Regions from separate parts of the Paraburkholderia sp. 31.1 genome, predicted to be linked through region 2. Evidence: riboswitches for the same ligand, from Rfam matches in the RefSeq annotation. Region 2 holds a riboswitch; the other holds the start of a gene.
What was found. Region 2 has a riboswitch for thiamine pyrophosphate ahead of thiC (phosphomethylpyrimidine synthase ThiC). Riboswitches for the same ligand answer to the same signal wherever they lie in the genome.
Positions count from the first base shown of each region.

Region 1: linked by a shared signal. The riboswitch ahead of F6X37_RS23405 (FAD-dependent oxidoreductase) and the one ahead of thiC (phosphomethylpyrimidine synthase ThiC) in region 2 are both predicted to bind thiamine pyrophosphate.

Region 1 covers NZ_VZQN01000031.1:49,352-58,271, reverse strand. Annotated here, with positions in the region: gene F6X37_RS23415 (SDR family NAD(P)-dependent oxidoreductase) at 102-905, opposite strand; gene F6X37_RS23410 (ABC transporter ATP-binding protein/permease) at 902-2,653, opposite strand; TPP riboswitch at 3,085-3,208, shown strand; gene F6X37_RS23405 (FAD-dependent oxidoreductase) at 3,429-4,565, shown strand; gene thiS (sulfur carrier protein ThiS) at 4,625-4,822, shown strand; gene F6X37_RS23395 (thiazole synthase) at 4,930-5,745, shown strand; gene thiE (thiamine phosphate synthase) at 5,742-6,845, shown strand; gene F6X37_RS23385 (ABC transporter ATP-binding protein) at 6,937-7,761, shown strand; gene mlaE (lipid asymmetry maintenance ABC transporter permease subunit MlaE) at 7,758-8,525, shown strand; gene mlaD (outer membrane lipid asymmetry maintenance protein MlaD) at 8,617-8,920, shown strand, end outside.
Region 2 covers NZ_VZQN01000008.1:186,706-195,625, forward strand. Annotated here, with positions in the region: gene F6X37_RS08085 (DMT family transporter) at 1-208, opposite strand, end outside; gene F6X37_RS08090 (L-lactate permease) at 500-2,098, opposite strand; gene F6X37_RS08095 (hypothetical protein) at 2,394-2,867, opposite strand; gene F6X37_RS08100 (glycine zipper 2TM domain-containing protein) at 3,101-3,325, opposite strand; gene thiC (phosphomethylpyrimidine synthase ThiC) at 3,471-5,402, opposite strand; TPP riboswitch at 5,491-5,608, opposite strand; gene F6X37_RS08110 (GreA/GreB family elongation factor) at 5,751-6,155, opposite strand; gene F6X37_RS08115 (hypothetical protein) at 6,748-7,206, shown strand; gene F6X37_RS08120 (DUF1223 domain-containing protein) at 7,319-8,182, shown strand; gene F6X37_RS08125 (cytochrome b/b6 domain-containing protein) at 8,231-8,875, shown strand.

The DNA.
Region 1 (8,920 bases), on a different contig from region 2:
TTTCAAAGCGCGGAACAGCTTGCGCGCTCCGCAAATGCTTTCGAATTCTTCTCGTGTCTTTCCGGATGTTGCGCCCGGAGGTGCCGGCGCGCAGGCGAGGCTTAACCGAGCGTCAAGCCGCCATCGATGTGAATCACCTGGCCGGTGATGTGGCGTGCCGCGTCGGACAGCAGGAATGCGATCAGCGCGGCGACGTCGTCCGGTTCGGCAACATGACCGAGCGGCGTGGCTTCGGCGGCGTGCGCCCACACGGCCGCGTTGTCGGCGCTTGGGCCGCGATCCTTGCGCGTGTAGCCCGGCGCCACGCAATTGACGGTCACGCCGAGCGGCGCGAGCTCCGCGGCCGCCGTTTTCGCAAGCGCTTCGAGTGCCGCTTTCGCGGCCGCCGTCGCGGCGAATGGCGCATCCGCGCGATAGCGATGCGCGACGAACGAACTCAAGGCGACCACGCGACCGCGCTTCGATGTTTCGAGCGCGGGCATCGCGCGCCGCACGAGCGCGGCGAAGGCTGCTGGCATCGCGGCGAAGGCGGCGCCGAAGGTGTCGGGATCGAGCGCGGCCAGCGTTTGGCGCTGCGCATGGCCGGCGTTCGCGACCAGTTGATCGAGTGCGCCGAAGCTCGCCAGCGTCTGATGGATCACGTGCTCCGCCGCGCCGCGCTCGGCGAGGTCGCCGAACACGGTCGCGCAGTGTGCGCCGCTTGCCGTGCAGTCGGCGGCAACCTGCACGAGCCGTCGACGGGAGGCGTCGTCTGCGCCGCGCGCGTGCAGCATCAACGACGTATGCCGCGCCGCGAGGCGCCGTGCGAGCGCCGCGCCGATGCCGGAACCGGCGCCGGTGATCAGCACGACGCGAGCGGCGGTGCCGTGCGCTTCGCTGACGTGAGCGCCGCTCGCGTCGCTCACGCCGCTACCGCTTCGACAGAACGCTCGACGTCGAGCGTTTCGTCATGGAACGCGGCGAGCGATTCGCGATGCGCGACGCTGACGATCGCAGCCTTCGGCAACCGCTCGGTGAACAGCCGATAGAGCCGCGACTCGTTTTCCGCGTCGAGCGCGCTGGTCGCTTCGTCGAGGAACAGGTAGTCCGGCTTGTGCAGCAGCACGCGCGCGGCGGCGAAGCGCTGCTGCTCACCCGGCGACAGCACGCGAGTCCAGTGCGCCGTTTCCTGCAGACGGTCCGAGTATTCCGACAGATGGCAGGTGATGAGCGCGTCGCGGCATTCGTCGTCGCCATAGGTGTCCGCCGCCGACGGATACGCGAGCGCCGCCTTCAGCGTGCCGATCGGCATGTAGCTGACCTGCGGGATGAACATCATGCGCGCGTTGACCGGTGCGTCGATCGAGCCGTCGCCGAACGGCCACAGGCCCGCGAGCGCGCGCATCAGCGTGCTCTTGCCGGCGCCCGACGGACCGCGCACGAGCCAGCGCGAGCCCGGCCGGATCGCGATATCGCGGATGCGCGACAGTGGGTTGCCATTGGGCAGCGCGAGCTGGAGGCTGTCGGTGGTAAGCGTGTTGCTGTCGACGAAATGCAGATTGATGCCGCCATGTTCCGTGGCCGGCGACACCGATTCCTTCAGACGCGGCGAATGCACGACGCGCTTGAATTCGCGCAACCGGTTCACGGTCGCGCGCCATTCGACGAGGCTCGTATAACTGTTGATGAACCACGAGAACGAATCGCTGACCGTGCCGAACGCGCTCGAAATCTGCATCAGCACGCCGAACGTGAACGCGCCCGCGAAGTAGCGCGGCGAGGCGACGACGATCGGGAAAATGATCGCGATCTGGCCGTAGAAGCTCAGCACGAAGGTCAGGCGCTTCGTGTACTTCATCACCTGCCACCAGTTGTCGCGGATGCGGCCGAACAGCGTGCGCGCGTTCGTCTTCTCGGTTTCCATGCCGTTGTAGAACGCGATCTGCTCGGCGTTCTCACGCAGCCGGATCAAGCCGAAACGGAAATCGGCCTCGACTTTCTGCGCCTGATAGTTGATCGACACGAGCGGATGGCCGACCTTCTGCGTGACGAGCGAGCCGACGACCGCATACAGCGCGGCGGCCCACACCATGTAGCCGGGGATCTGCAGCGGCATGCCGCCGAGCGAGATGCTCAACGCGCCCGCGAGCGACCACAGGATCGTGATGAACGACACGAGCGTGACGACGGTCGACAGCAGATCGAGCGTTAGCGACAGCGTGGTGGTCGCGAACGACTGCAGGTCGTCGCTGATCCGCTGGTCGGGGTTGTCGGCGAGGCGGTCGCGCTCGATGCGGTAGAACGCGCTGTCGTCGAGCCACTCGTTCAGGTAGCGGGTGGTCAGCCACTGGCGCCAGCGGAAGCCGAGCATCTGGCGCAGATAGCGTCCATACACGGCGAGGATGATGAAACCGAACGCGAGTCCGGTAAAGATCATCAGCAGGTGCGGGAAGTCGTGGACGTTCTTCGCCTGCAGCGCGTTGTAGAAGTCCCTGCTCCAGCTATTCAGGCGCACGTTGATCCAGACGACGAGCAGGTTCATCACGATGATCGTGACGAGCAGCCCCCACGCGATGCCTCGTTCCTCGGAAACCCAGTAGGGCTTGATCAGGGTCCACGCGGAGACCTTTTCGTCGGGCGGCAGCGCGGGGCTGGCGGAAGTATGTGGTGTCATGAGCATCCTGATGAAGTGCTGACCCGAAGTGCCATTCCGGCGTACGGGTCCGATCTGGTTGACCCATGTCGGGCGATCCCGCGAACAGCAGGCCTCTTTGCGAGGGCGTGGCTGCCGCGGGTCTGCGATACCTGGCCGGGCATCGCGCCATCACGCTCGATGAACGCGAGTCCGGACGGGCGCCCGATTCTGGCGTGACGCCCTTAAGCGAAAATTAATTTTCGGGGCCGGCATCCGCTGCGGTGCCGCCGCCACGCATGCGGCCACGAGCGCCGCGCGCGCCGCGTTTTTGCGGCACCGGTCACGGCATTGTGCCAGAGCGCCGGGCCGCTTCGCACCGGCATCTCGATAGACGGTGCCAGATCAAAATTCGGGTGGCGACCGCGGCGCGCTGGTTTGCGGGCGCCGCGCCTTTTATGGTCTAATGACCTGCGACGAAACAGGGGTGCTTCGCCCACAGGCGGCATGACTTTCATGCCGGGGCGGCGAGGCTGAGAGAGACCCTTTGCACCCGATCCGGGTAATACCGGCGCGGGAAGTTTCCGGAAGCAACCGTCTTCCATTCCCCGCCGGGCGGCGAGCGCAGCTCACATGTGCACGTCGTGACCGGCCGGCTTCACCCGCCGGTTTCGTCCTGGGTACGTGCGTTTTGGCCGTACGGAAAGGACTCGATGACCGCCTATTCTTCAGACATGCATTTTTCCCTTCGTCACGCCGCCTCGGGCGAGCCGTGCCGTTTTGGTTTTGCCCACCGCAGTCGAACGGAGCGCGCGCGATGAACCGTCCCGCCCGACCCGATTTCGCCGTGCTCGGCGGCGGCCTGTGCGGCCGCCTGGTCGCGTGGCGCCTCGCTGGCGACGGGCATCGCGTGGCGCTCTACGAGCGCGGCGATGCCGCCGGTTCGCAGGCTGCCGCGTGGGTCGCCGCCGCGATGCTCGCGCCGCTGGCAGAGGCCGCGAGCGCCGAGCCGCTGATCACCCGGCTTGGCGCGAGTTCGCTCGAAAGCTGGCCGCGCGTGCTTGCCGAACTGCCGGAGCCGGTGTTTTTCCAGCGCAACGGCACGCTCGTCGTCTGGCATCACGCGGATCGCACCGAGGCGCCGCTATTCGAGCGGCGCGTGCGTGCGAACGCGCCGGCCGAGTTGCTCGACGGCGGCTTCGTCGCGTTGGCGGGCGCGCAGCTCGACGCCGCCGAACCCGCGTTGGCCGGCCGCTTCAGTCAAGGCTGGCTGCTGCCGCGAGAAGGCCAGCTCGACAACCGCCAGGTGCTGTCCGCGCTCGCGGCCGGGCTTGCCGAGCGCGGCGTCGACACGCACTGGAACACGCCGATCGACGACGCGTCGCTGCCCGAGGCCGGCATCACCATCGATTGCCGCGGGCTCGGCGCGAAGCCGGTGCTGCCGACGCTGCGCGGCATCCGCGGCGAAGTTGCGCGCGTGCATGCGCCTCACCTGCTGCTGACGCGCCCGGTGCGGCTACTGCATCCGCGTTACCCGCTGTATATCGCGCCGAAGCAGAACGGCCTCTACGTGATCGGCGCGACCGAGGTGGAGGGCGAGGACATGTCGCCCGTCAGCGTGCGTTCGGCGCTCGAGTTGCTGAGCGCGGCGTTTTCGGTGCACCCGGGCTTCGGCGAGGCGCGCATTCTCGAGCTGAATTCGCAGTGCCGGCCGACCTTGCCCGATCATCGCCCCGCGCTGCTGTGGGACGGCGCGCGCACGCTGCGCGTGAACGGCCTGTACCGGCACGGCTACATGATCGCGCCCGAAGTCGCCGACGAAGCCGTGCGCTTCGCGAGCGCGCTGCTCGACGGCCGCGTCGGTGATGCCGACGCATTCGCCGGCTGGCGGCGCGACTCACGCTGGAGCGAGCTGTTCCAGCAGCATTTCGCGCGCGAGCCGGCCCGGGCGTAGCGGCCAACGTGCCGCGCGCGATGCCGCTTGCGCCATCGATTGAACCGTATTCGAACACCATGGACATTCATATCAATCAGAAGCCGTTGTCGCTGCCCGAGGGCGCGACTGTCGCCGATGCGCTCGCCGCCTTTGGCGCGCGTCCGCCGTTCGCGGTCGCGCTCAACGGCGATTTCGTCGCGCGTGCGCAGCATGCGGCGCGCGCGTTGCAAACGGGCGACCGGCTCGACGTCGTGCAGCCGGTCGCGGGCGGCTGAGCGCGACCGCGCCAGCCTCTCGCTTACCGAACGCAACAACCGTCGCCGAAAACCCATTGCCGCAACGCGGTCGGTTCTAGCCGCGAGGGCAAACCAGGATGATGCAAATGACTTCTCACGAGACCGCCGACGCGCTGACGCTATACGGTCAAACTTTTGCAAGCCGCGTGCTGCTCGGCACATCGCGCTATCCGTCGCTGCAATCGCTGTCCGATTCGATCGACGCCGCGCGCCCCGGCATGGTGACGGTCGCGCTGCGCCGTCAGATGAACGAGGGCCACGCCGAAGCCGGCTTCTTCGATCTGCTCAAGCGCCATGGCGTGCCGCTCTTGCCGAACACGGCGGGTTGCCTGAGCGTCGGTGAAGCGGTGACGACCGCGCACATGGCGCGCGAAATCTTCGAGACCGAGTGGATCAAGCTCGAACTGATCGGCGACGACTACACACTGCAGCCCGACCCGGTCGGCCTGATCGAAGCCGCCGCGCGGCTCGTCAAGGATGGCTTCAAGGTGCTGCCGTACTGCACCGAAGATCTGGTGATCGGCCGCCGTCTGCTCGACGCCGGCTGCGAGGCGCTGATGCCGTGGGGCGCGCCGATCGGCACCGGCAAGGGCGTGATCAATCCATACGGGCTGCGCGTGTTGCGTGAGCGGCTGCCGGACGTGCCGCTGATCGTCGACGCCGGGCTCGGCGTGCCGTCGCATGCGGCCCAGGTGATGGAGTGGGGCTTCGACGGCGTGCTGCTGAACACGGCCGTGTCGCAGGCGACGCACCCCGACGCGATGGCGCGCGCGTTCGCGCTGGGCGTCGAGGCGGGTCGGCAAGCGTATCTCGCGGGCCCGATGGCCGAGCGCGAGAGCGCGCACGCGAGCACGCCGGTGGTCGGCATGCCGTTCTGGCATCAGGATGGAGGTGCCGCATGACTCAGTCGTTGACGCTGAAGGACCGCGATCTGTTCTGGCCGACGGCCGACGAACTCATCGAAGCCGCCGAGCGCATCCGCGCACGTCTCGGCGACTGGCCGCCGACGCACGCGCCGTGGCGCATCTGCCTGATCGCACCCGACGAACCGAACGGTGGCGACCTGATCGTGACCGCCGACGCACAGCCGCACGGCGAGCAGATCGCGCGCTGGCTGACGCGGGGTGCGGGCGTGATCGTCGCCGCGGAAAACCGCGCGACGCTGCATCTGGGCGGCGAGAAGTACGGCCTCGAAGGCCATCTGGCGGAAGACTGGATTCCCGCGCTTGCCGCGTTCCTCGACTGCGGTTTCGATCCGCACGACGCGCTGGTGCTCGCGCTCGCGTGGCGCGATGGCGACGAGACCCGCGCCGACGATGCTTTCCCGGCCGACCTCGCTCGCTTTCCGCGCCTTACCGACCTGCCGGCGGCACCCGCCAAGGCGTTCCCGCGCTGCCCGGCAAGGCTCGGCCTGTATCCGGTGTTGCCGACCGCGGACTGGGTCGAACGGGTGGTCGGCTTCGGCGTGAAGACGGTGCAGTTGCGCCGCAAGTCGGCCGAACCCGCCGACGAGCTGAAGCGCGAAATCGCGCGCTGCGTGGCGGCCGGCCGCGCGCACGACGCGCAGGTGTTCATCAACGATCACTGGCAGGCGGCGCTCGAGGCGGGCGCATACGGCGTGCACCTCGGCCAGGAAGACGTGCATACCGCGGATCTGTCCGCGCTGGTCGACGCGGGCATCCGCCTGGGCCTGTCCACTCATGGCTTCTACGAGATGCTGAAGGCGCTGCATTTGCGGCCGAGCTACATTGCATTGGGCGCCGTGTTCCCGACCACGACCAAGGTCATGCCGACCGCGCCGCAGGGCTTGCGCCGCCTCGCACGCTATGTGCGGCTGCTCGACGGCGTGGTGCCGCTCGTCGCGATCGGCGGGATCGATCTGCAGGTGCTGCCGGACGTGCTCGCGACCGGCGTCGGCTGCGCGGCCGTGGTGCGCGCGGTGACGGAAGCGGCCGATCCGGCCGCCGCGGTTTATGCACTGCAACACACGTTTACGCAATAATCGTCAGGCATAGTCAAGGAACGGGGCACCTCACGGCAGCTTTTGCACGATGGCCCTATAATTCGGCCTTCCCTGTAAAAGGATTGTCAGTTTGGTGCCTTCCTATCCCGAGACCTTACTCGAACTGCGCGACGTCGACTTCGGTTACGGCGACCGGCTCGTCCTGTCGAATCTGAATCTGCGCTTTCGTCGCGGTCAGGTCGTCGCGGTCATGGGCGGCTCGGGTTGCGGCAAGACCACGGTGCTGCGGCTGATCGGCGGCCTCGTGCGCGCCCAGCGCGGCCAGGTGCTGTTCCATGGCGAGGACATCGGCGAGCAGACGCGCGAAGGCCTTTACGCGCTGCGCCGCAAGATGGGCATGCTGTTCCAGTTCGGCGCGCTGTTCACCGACATGTCGGTGTTCGAAAACGTCGCCTTCTCGCTACGCGAGCACACCGATCTCCCTGAAGAACTGCTGCGCGACCTCGTGCTGATGAAGCTCAACGCGGTCGGCCTGCGCGGCGCGCGCGACCTGCTGCCGTCCGAGATTTCCGGCGGCATGGCGCGGCGCGTGGCGCTCGCGCGCGCAATCGCGCTCGACCCCGAACTGATGATGTACGACGAGCCGTTCGCCGGTCTCGACCCAATCTCGCTCGGCATCACCGCGAACCTGATCCGCACGCTGAACCGGGCGCTCGGCGCCACGTCGATTCTCGTCACGCACGACGTGCCGGAATCATTCGCGATCGCCGACTACGTGTACTTCCTGTCCAACGGCGGTGTGCTTGCCGAGGGCACGCCCGACGAACTGCGCGCGTCGACCGATCCGACCGTGCGGCAGTTCATCGACGGCGCGCCGGACGGCCCGTTCAGATTCCACTATCCGGCGCAGACGCCGCTCGCGGCGGACTTCGGCATCGGCGGAGGCCAGTCATGATCAATACGATCGGTCGCTCGGTTATCACCGGGCTCGGCACCGCCGGCTACGCGACGCGCTTCTTCCTGCGGCTCGTGCTCGAATTTTTCCCGCTGCTGCGCCGCCCGCGTCTTGTCACGAAGCAGATCCACTTCGTCGGTAATTATTCGCTCGTGATCATCGCGGTGTCGGGGCTGTTCGTCGGCTTCGTGCTCGGGCTGCAGGGCTATTACACGCTGAACCGTTACGGCTCCGAGCAGGCGCTCGGGTTGCTGGTCGCGCTGTCGCTCGTGCGCGAGCTCGGGCCGGTCGTGACCGCGCTGCTGTTTGCCGGGCGCGCGGGCACGTCGCTGACCGCCGAAATCGGCCTGATGAAGGCGGGCGAGCAGCTCACCGCGATGGAAATGATGGCCGTCGATCCGGTCAAGGTCGTGATCGCGCCGCGCCTGTGGGCCGGCATCGTGTCGATGCCGATCCTCGCCGCGATCTTCAGCGCGGTCGGCGTTCTGGGCGGTTACGTGGTGGGCGTGCTGCTGATCGGCGTCGATGCCGGCGCGTTCTGGTCGCAGATGCAAAGCGGCGTCGACGTGTGGCGCGATGTCGGCGCCGGGGTCGTCAAGAGTGTGGTGTTCGGCCTCGCGGTGACCTTCGTCGCGCTGTTTCAGGGCTACGAGGCGAAGCCGACGCCGGAAGGCGTGTCGCGCGCGACGACCCGCACGGTCGTGTACGCGTCGCTCGCGGTGCTCGGGCTCGATTTCCTGCTGACCGCGCTAATGTTCAGCTAAGACCGCGCAGCATGCCGGCTGCCGGCGGTGCATGATGCGCCGCGCACGGCGGGAGGTGGCGGCGGCGCGGCGGATTCACTTTGGGATGACGATGAAAAAGAATGTTCTCGACTTCTGGGTCGGCCTGTTCGTGGTGCTGGGTTTCGTGGCGTTGCTGTTTCTTGCGCTGAAGGCCGGCAATATGAGCTCGTTGTCGTTCCAGGCAACCTACCCGGTCAAGCTGAAGTTCGACAACATCGGCGGGCTGAAGCCACGCGCGCCGGTGAAGAGCGCCGGCGTGACGGTCGGCCGGGTCGCGTCGATCGGCTTCGACAGCAACACCTACCAGGCGCTCGTCACGATCGATATCGACAAGCAATATCAGTTTCCGAGGGACACTTCGGCGAAGATCCTGA
Region 2 (8,920 bases):
GCACTGCGTGCGTGCGCAACACGGTGGCGGACTGTTGCAGCGGCCGTCGCGCGATCAGCACGATCGCGAGAAAGAGGGCGCCGATGCCGACGCGCAGCGCCATCAGCGGCGCGACGCCGAAGTCGGTCACGCCGACGCGGATGAACAGGAACGATGCGCCCCACAGGGCAGCGAGGATCAGCAGTTGCAGCAGGTTTCTGGTTTTCATTGGAATGGCGCCGCGCGCAGTTGAGTCGGGACGCCAGCTCATCGTAACAGTGCGATCGCGCGAATCGTTTCAGTACAGGATGAAACGGCAAGATCCGGGAGACCGCCGCGTCCGATGAGGTCGATGGTAAGCGCTGCGAGGGCGCGCGCCAAACGAGCAATTCTCGCCGATATGTGAGAAAAATTGCGATCGGCGGAACGGGAGTGGGGATGGGATCGGACACGGCGCCCGCGATGCGCGGGCGGCCGTCCGAAAAGATGTGAATTGCATTGCGCCGTTACTGGCGCGACCTCAATGCGGAATCATCCATGGCAGGACGTTCTGCTGCGCCCAGACGAGCACACCAAGCAGCACCGTCAGCAGAATCGAATGTTTGAAGGTCTTGGCGAACACGACGCCTTCCTTGCCCTTCAACTCGGTGGTCGCGACGCCGGTCGCGATGTTCTGCGGCGAGATCATCTTGCCCATCACGCCGCCCGACGAGTTGGTCGCCGCCATCAGCACCGGATTCAGATTGAGCTGTTTGGCCGCGACCACCTGCAGATTGCCGAACAGCGCATTGCCCGACGTATCGCTGCCCGACAGGAACACCGCCACCCAGCCGAGGAACGCCGACACGAGCGGAAACAGCGGCCCGACCGACGCAACGCCGAGACCGAGCGTGTAGGTGAGTCCCGAGTAGTTCATCAGGTAAGCGAGGCCGACGATCGTTGCCACGGTCAGGATCGCGATGCGCGTTTGCACCCACGTATCGGAGATCGCCTTGCCGAACTCGGCGGGCGAGAGCCGTACGACGAACGCCGTGATGAGCGCGGCGACGAGGATCGCGGTACCGGTCGCGAGCGGCTGGAAGTCCCAGACCGCGCCGTACGGCGTGTTGTAGAGCGTGATGAACACGGCCTTGTCGAGACCGGGCCACGACAACTTGATGTCGCCGATCGTGAAGATCCTCGCGATCGTCCAGATGATCACGACGACCGACACGATGATCCACGGATACCAGCCCTGTACGCCGCCGATCTTGCCGCGCACCTCGCTGATGCGATCGACGTTGATCGCGAATTTCGGATCGACGGCGGGTTTCCAGACGCGCAGGAACGCAACGGTGAGGATCAGCGAAACCAGCGACGACAGCACGTCGGTCAGGCTGTAGTTGATGAAGTTCGAGACGACGAACTGGGTCAGCGCGAAGCTCAGGCCCGAGACCAGCAGCACCGGCCAGATCCGCAGCATGTTGCGAAAGCCCGCGTACACGGCGATCACATAGAAGGGCAGCAGGACCGCGAAGAAAGGCAATTGCCGCCCGACCATCTTGCCGAGCACATCGGACGGCAGATGCGTGACCGCGCCGAGCACCGTGATCGGCACGCCGAGCGCGCCGAACGCGACCGGCGCGGTGTTGAAGATCAGCGTGAAGGTCAGCGCTTCGAGCGTCGGAAAGCCGAGCATGATCAGCAGCGAGCTCGTGATCGCGACCGGCGTGCCGAAACCCGAAATTCCCTCGAGCAGCGCGCCGAACGAAAAGCCGACCACGACGAGCACGATGCGCCGGTCGTTCGGCAGGTTGTCGATCATCCACAGGCGAAAGGCCTCGAAGCGTCCCGAGCGCTGCGCGATGTTGTACAGCAGGATCGCGGTGAACACGATCCACATCACTGGCCAGATCGCGAACACGACGCCAGCCGCGACCGAGTTGAACGCGAGCCCGACCGGAAACTGCCAGACGAAAATCGCCACGATCAAACCGATGATCAGTCCCGCGAGCGACGCTTGCCACGCGGGCCTGCGCGCCCAGCCGAGCAGCGCGAGCACGGCGATGATCGGCAGCGCGGCGACGATGAACGACGGAAAAAGCGAATTGCCAACCGGAGTGAGTAGTTGATGAAACATCACGTCTCCTTCGTTGTTGTGTAATTCGACGCGGGGGATTGCGCGTGACGGCGCGTCGCTCTGATTCGGCGGACGCTCGCAAGTGGCCTCGACAAAGCGGCGTCGCCCGATTTAAGCGGGTGCTGCATGAAACCTTCCAAGGATAGAGCGCCTTACCGGCGCGTCAAGCCGGGAAAGTACGGGCGGGGTATGCGCGGTGGAGGGCGATACGCGCGGAAAAACGACTCATGAAGAAGCGCGCGCGCCGGCAGTTGAAGTGCCGGCGCGTGCACGCTCCGCGACGAAAGAGGACAGGTCAATGCGAGTGGCCGCCCCCATGACCGCCCCAATGGCCGCCCCAATAACCGCCAATGCCGATCGCAATCGACGGTCCGTAGTAGGCGGGGTAGCCGTAATAAGCGGGATAAGGCGGCGGCGGATAGTAGGCGGGATAAACCGGCGGCGCCGCATACACGGGCGCGGGGACCGCATAACCGGGCGGCATGTCTTGCGGTGCGACCTGCATTTGCGCCTGGGCTTGAGGCGGCTGCTGTTGATCGGTCGCCGGCGCGGTTTGGTCGGCTGTGGTCGCGGGCGCGGTCGAATAGTACGACGGGTAATAGCCGGCGGGATAGTAGCCGGCGGGGTAATAGCAGCCTGCAAAAAAGAGACTCGAGGCGAGCACGCAAATCGCGGTGGCGGGCCGCGTGAACCTCGCGGAAAAACTGGACGAATCGCGTGGCGTCGAGAGACGCACCACGCAAAGATGGGTGACGACGCGGGACTTCATGGCGCGCTCCTCGATGAACCGATGCCGCCTTGCGCGACGTCGTTATGAGGAGCTTACGCTCTTGCCGCGGCAGCGCTGTGGCAAAACCGCAACCGCATATTTCAGCCTATTTCCACGCGCGTTGTCGGGACGAGGGCGCACGGCATCCGCCGCTGTTGGCAGTCCGGATCGTGGTCCGAAAAAATCGTTTGCTGTCCTGTATGAATCGTTAGACACGTCATCGGATGCAACGCTCACTTGCCGACCTGGTTACCGATGACGCCGCCTACCGCCGCGCCGCCCAACGTCGACAAGCCGCTGCCGCCGATCGCCGCGCCGGCCGCGCCGCCGACACCCGCGCCGATCGCGGTATCGCGTGTGCGTGGGGACATGTCGCCGCATGCCGCGAGACCCGCGACAAGTGAAAGGGCGGCTGCGACCGTACCAAGACGAGTACCGAGATGACGGATCGATTTCATGATGCTGACTCCGCTCGTTGTTGGAAACAGATGTTTCCTTCTCTCAGCACGCAACGTGCCTGCTCGATGCGGTGGAATAAAAAAGCCCGCCATGCCGGCGGGCTTCGATACTGCAGTGCTGGTTAGCGCGAATCGCGCAACCCGCTTATTGCCGCTGATAAATCTCCGCGCCTTGCTTCATGAACTCGATCGACTTTACTTCCATGCCTTTCTTCAGCGCTTCGTCGTCGGTGACGCCTTGTTGCGCGGCGAACTCGCGTACGTCCTGGGTGATCTTCATCGAGCAGAAGTGCGGGCCGCACATCGAGCAGAAATGCGCGACCTTGGCCGAATCCTTCGGCAGCGTTTCGTCGTGGAATTCGCGCGCCTTGTCCGGGTCGAGACCGAGATTGAACTGGTCTTCCCAGCGGAATTCGAAGCGCGCCTTCGACAGCGCGTTGTCGCGCACCTGCGCACCCGGATGACCCTTCGCGAGATCGGCGGCATGCGCGGCGAGCTTGTACGTGATGATGCCGGTCTTCACGTCGTCCTTGTTCGGCAGACCGAGGTGTTCCTTCGGCGTCACGTAGCACAGCATCGCGGTGCCGAACCAGCCGATCATCGCGGCGCCAATGCCCGACGTGATGTGGTCGTAGCCCGGCGCGATGTCGGTGGTCAGCGGCCCGAGCGTGTAGAACGGCGCTTCGTCGCACCAGTCGAGCTGCAGGTCCATGTTTTCCTTGATCAGCTGCATCGGCACATGGCCCGGACCTTCGATCATCACCTGCACGTCGTGCTTCCACGCGATCTGCGTGAGTTCGCCGAGCGTCTTCAGCTCGCCCAGTTGCGCTTCGTCGTTCGCGTCGTAGATCGAGCCGGGACGCAGGCCGTCGCCGAGCGAGAAGGCCACGTCGTAGGCCTTCATGATTTCGCAGATCTCTTCGAAATGCTCGTACAGGAAGCTTTCCTTGTGATGCGCGAGACACCACTTCGCCATGATCGAGCCGCCGCGCGACACGATGCCGGTCATCCGGTTCGCCGTGAGCGGCACATATTGCAGACGCACGCCCGCGTGGATCGTGAAGTAGTCGACGCCCTGCTCGGCCTGCTCGATCAGCGTGTCGCGGAAGATTTCCCAGGTGAGATCTTCAGCCTTGCCGTTGACCTTTTCGAGCGCCTGATAGATCGGCACCGTGCCGATCGGCACCGGGCTGTTGCGGATGATCCATTCGCGCGTTTCATGAATGTGCTTGCCGGTCGACAGATCCATCACCGTGTCGCCGCCCCAGCGGATCGCCCACGTCATCTTGTCGACTTCCTCGCCGATCGACGATGTCACCGCCGAGTTGCCGATGTTCGCATTGACCTTCACGAGGAAGTTGCGGCCGATGATCATCGGCTCGCTTTCCGGGTGATTGATGTTGTTCGGGATGATCGCCCGGCCGCGCGCGATTTCCTCGCGCACGAATTCCGCGGTGATTTCGGTGAGGCCGTTCGGACCGAACGCGCTCGCGCCGAATGCCTGGCCGGGGTGCTGACGGCCCATCATCGCGGCGAGCTTCGCGCCGTTCGGGCCGCTCGTCTTCAGGGTCTCGAGGTACTCGGCACGGCGCTGGTTTTCGCGAATCGCGATGTATTCCATTTCCGGCGTGATGAGGCCTTGCTTCGCGTAGTGCATCTGCGTCACGTTCCTGCCGGCGATCGCGCGGCGCGGCGTGCGATGCAGTCCCGGAAAACGCAGCTGCGCGGTGGCCGGATCGGCGGCGCGCTCGCGGCTGAAGCTGCTCGACAGACCGGTCAGCGGCTCGGTGTCGCCGCGCTCCTCGATCCACGCCTCGCGCAGTGCGGGCAGACCCGCGCGGATGTCGATCTCCGCGTCCGGGTCGGAGTAGGGGCCCGACGTGTCGTACACGTAGATCGGCGGATTCTTTTCGCCGCCGAAGCTGTCGGGCGTGTCGGCCTGCGAGATTTCGCGCATCGGCACGCGGATGTCCGGGCGCGAGCCGGTCGCGTAGACCTTGCGCGAATTCGGCAACGGCGCGACGGCGGCCTCGTCCACGTGGGCTTCGGCGGAAATAAACTTCGGATTGGCGTTCATGTAAGTCTCCGTACAAAGTGGGGCGGCTAAGCAGGAGACCGAGATGGAAGTAGTCGGAAATCGCGGAGAGGTGAGGCCCTTGAGGCTGGAGCGAAATCCGTACGCTTCCCTGCGCTGGCATTATCCAGATCAGGTTCAAAGGGTATTTCTCACCCACGCAACACGGACCTCCAGCTCCGCGCTACGCAGGACCCCCGCGTTAGCAGCGCACACGATACACCGGCCGCCCGCGGTTTGGCAACCTGTCTGAATGACTCAAAAAAACTGGTCCGGATGAAACCAGACATCTCCTATGCTTGATTCGAGACCGCATCAGACAGGGCAACTTACAGCGAGGGAACGGCCGCCTTACAGTGAAAAATCGTCGGCGGCTTCAGGCTGATACAGGATTTTGTCGAGCTTGAGCACTTTCTGATCGCCGCTGGGTGGCGTGAAGCGGACGCTCTCGCCGCGGCGCGCGCCGAGCAGCGCGAGGCCAGCCGGCGAGAACACATTCAGGCGCCCTTGCGCGAAATCGGCGTTGGGCGGATAGACGACGGTCCACGTCATCTGTTCGCCGCTCGCCGTGTCGATCAGCGTCGCTTGCGAGTTCATCGTGACGACGTCGGCGGGGATGTCGTGCGAGTCGACGATCACCGCGCGTTCGAGCACATCGTCGAGCATGTGCTGCAACTTGGCGTCGGTGGCCGCGTATTTCTCGAGGCGGCTCACGTCGAGTTCGGTCAGGTAGCAGGTTTTGATCTTCTTCATCATCAGGACTCCGGATAAGGCGGTCATGGATGGCCGCGTGCAACGACCCATGGGGTGGTCGGCGGATGAGTGGACGAATGGGAGAGCCCGGTGCCCGGCGACGCGGCCCTGGGTATTGGCGGGCTGCGTCAGCGAGGGCGCCGGGCGGCGTGAAGCGGGACCGTTCGGGACGTCTCGCCGGGGCCGTGCGACGCGACGTCCGCGCGCGCGCACTCGCCTGCGCGGCATGGGCGCAAGCGGGCGAGAGCACGGAAAGTCGGACGACGCAGAGAAGTCACGGGCAAAACGACCAAGTGTTGGGGAAGAGCGATCGAGAGGTGCCGGGCGACAAAGCGTGAGGCCGCGCGGCAGCAGCGAGACGAAAGTTTGATGTTAGCACGCTGTCTCACGCAGCTCCGTTTGCGACGTCGCGCCCGTCGATTGACCGTTTTTTGTGCGGTGCGAGAAGAAAGCGGTGTGGTCCGCATTGCGTTCAAGCCAGTCAGAGGATTGCCGTTAAACAAAGTGCAGCGAAGGCCGCACTCCGGCGAAGCGATTCGCGGGATGGCGCGTGAATGGCGCGAGGCGACTCGCGCCGATTGACAAAGAGGTGCACATGAAAGCGGAAAGCAGGCGGTGGCGAACGTTCGGTCGCACAGTCGCGGTGGTGGCATTGCTTGCCGCGCCGCTGGCGGCGCCGGCGGCATCGACGGTGACGGGCGGCGTGATCCGGTTCGTGGGGATGATCGTTGCACCGCCGATGCAGATCAGCGTGGATACGGCGCCCCCTGGCGTCGGCGTCGGTAGCGCGAGCGTGGCGGGTCAGCGCTTTTCGCGCACGGTGACGTTCAGCGCGCCGCCGGGCGTCGTCAGCGGGGCCGATGTCGCGCTCGAAGTGAACGGCGGCACGCAGTCGCGCGATCTGGTGGCGGCGCGGTTCGTCGATGGCACCGGGCGCGTCGCGACGGCCCGCGACGGCCACTACGCGGTCGATCGCGCGGGCGGCGTGCTGTCGCTGAACGCGAAGCGCACCGATACGGACACGCGCGTGACGGTGGTGGTCAGTTACGACTGAGTCGCGGGCGAGCTTTGGCTGGCTCATCCCATGCCGGAAAAAAAATTAAAAGAGGCTTGTCATAACCGGCCGCGCGGCTCGACAAACGTGCAGATTACGATCGGAGCACGTCATGTCGACCGCGCACAATCGCTCGATACTTCAGCGCTTTACGACTTTTTCGACGCCCGCCGTCGGCCTCGCGCTTTTTCTGCTGAGCGGTTCTGGCATCAGTGCGGCTAACGCGGCCGGGCCCCTGTGCGCCACGCACAGCCCCGCGCACCGCGTCGCGCTCGTCGAGCTGTACAGCAGCGAGGGCTGCGATAGCTGCCCGCCCGCCGACCGCTGGCTCAGTCAATGGAAAAGCAACGGTGCCGCGCACGGCATCGTGCCGCTCGCGCTGCACGTCGACTACTGGAACAGCCTCGGCTGGACCGACCGCTTTTCCCAGCATCGCTTCACCGAACGTCAGCAAACGCTGACGCGTCTCGCGGGCGCGCACACGCTCTATACGCCGGAAGTGTTCGTCGCGGGCCGCGAGCTGCGCGACTGGTCGCAACGCGACAGTTTCGAGCGCCGCATCGACGAGCTCGTCGCCGAACCCGCCCAGGCGAGCGTCGCACTTGCGCTGAGCCCGCGTGCGCCCGGCGCGTTCGATGTCGATGCGCAGTTCAGCACGACGGCAGCCGCCGCCACGGGTGCGTTGAGCGCCTATCTCGCGATCTACGAGAACGCGCTGACGACGCAGGTCGGCGCGGGCGAAAACCGCGGCGCGACGCTGCATCACGAGCGCGTCGTGCGCGCCTGGTTCGGGCCCGTGCCGCTCGTCTCCGGTCACGCGCGGATTCATCAGGACATCGATGTACACGCTGCGAGCGTCGATGCGCAAGCCGATCCGAGCGCCAACGCCGCCGGCCGCTTCGGCGTGGTCGCGTTCGTCGAAAGCGACGCGAGCGGCGACGTGCTGCAAGCGACCGACCTTCCCGCGTGCCGTTGATCGACATCGCGCGCGCCGCATTCACTACCGCTGCTCGAGGAGAGCCCCATGTCCACACCCCACGCCTTGCGCCCCAGCGCACCAGCCGCGCCCACCGCGCCGAAGCGCGGCGTCATTCATCCGCTGTGGCTGCGCATCACACATTGGCTGAATGCGCTCGCCGCGATCGTGATGATGCTGTCGGGCTGGCGCATCTACGACGCGTCGCCGATCTTCCCGGCGTTCAGCTTCCCGACCGCGATCACGCTGGGCGGCTGGCTCGGCGGCGCGCTGCAATGGCACTTCGCGGCGATGTGGCTGCTGGTGTTCAACGGCCTCATGTATATCGCGCTGAATCTCGCGAGCGGGCGCTTCGTGCGGAAGTTCCTGCCGCTGACGCCGCGCGCGGTACTGCGCGATTTCGTCGCCGCGTTGCGCGGGAAGCTGTCGCATGGCGATCTGCGCGTCTACAACGCGGTGCAGAAATTCGCCTACCTGTTCGCGATCGCCGATCTGATCGTGCTCGTGCTATCGGGGCTCGCGATCTGGAAGTCGGTGCAGTTTCCGCTGCTGCGCGAACTGATGGGCGGCTATGACAACGCGCGCATCGTGCACTTCAGCGCGATGTCGCTGCTGGCCGCGTTTCTCGCCGTGCATCTGGCGATGGTCGCGCTCGTGCCGCGCTCGTTGCTCGCGATGTTGCGCGGACGTTGAGCCCGCGGCTGCCCACGCGCATGCTCACGCTCATGAAAACGCAAC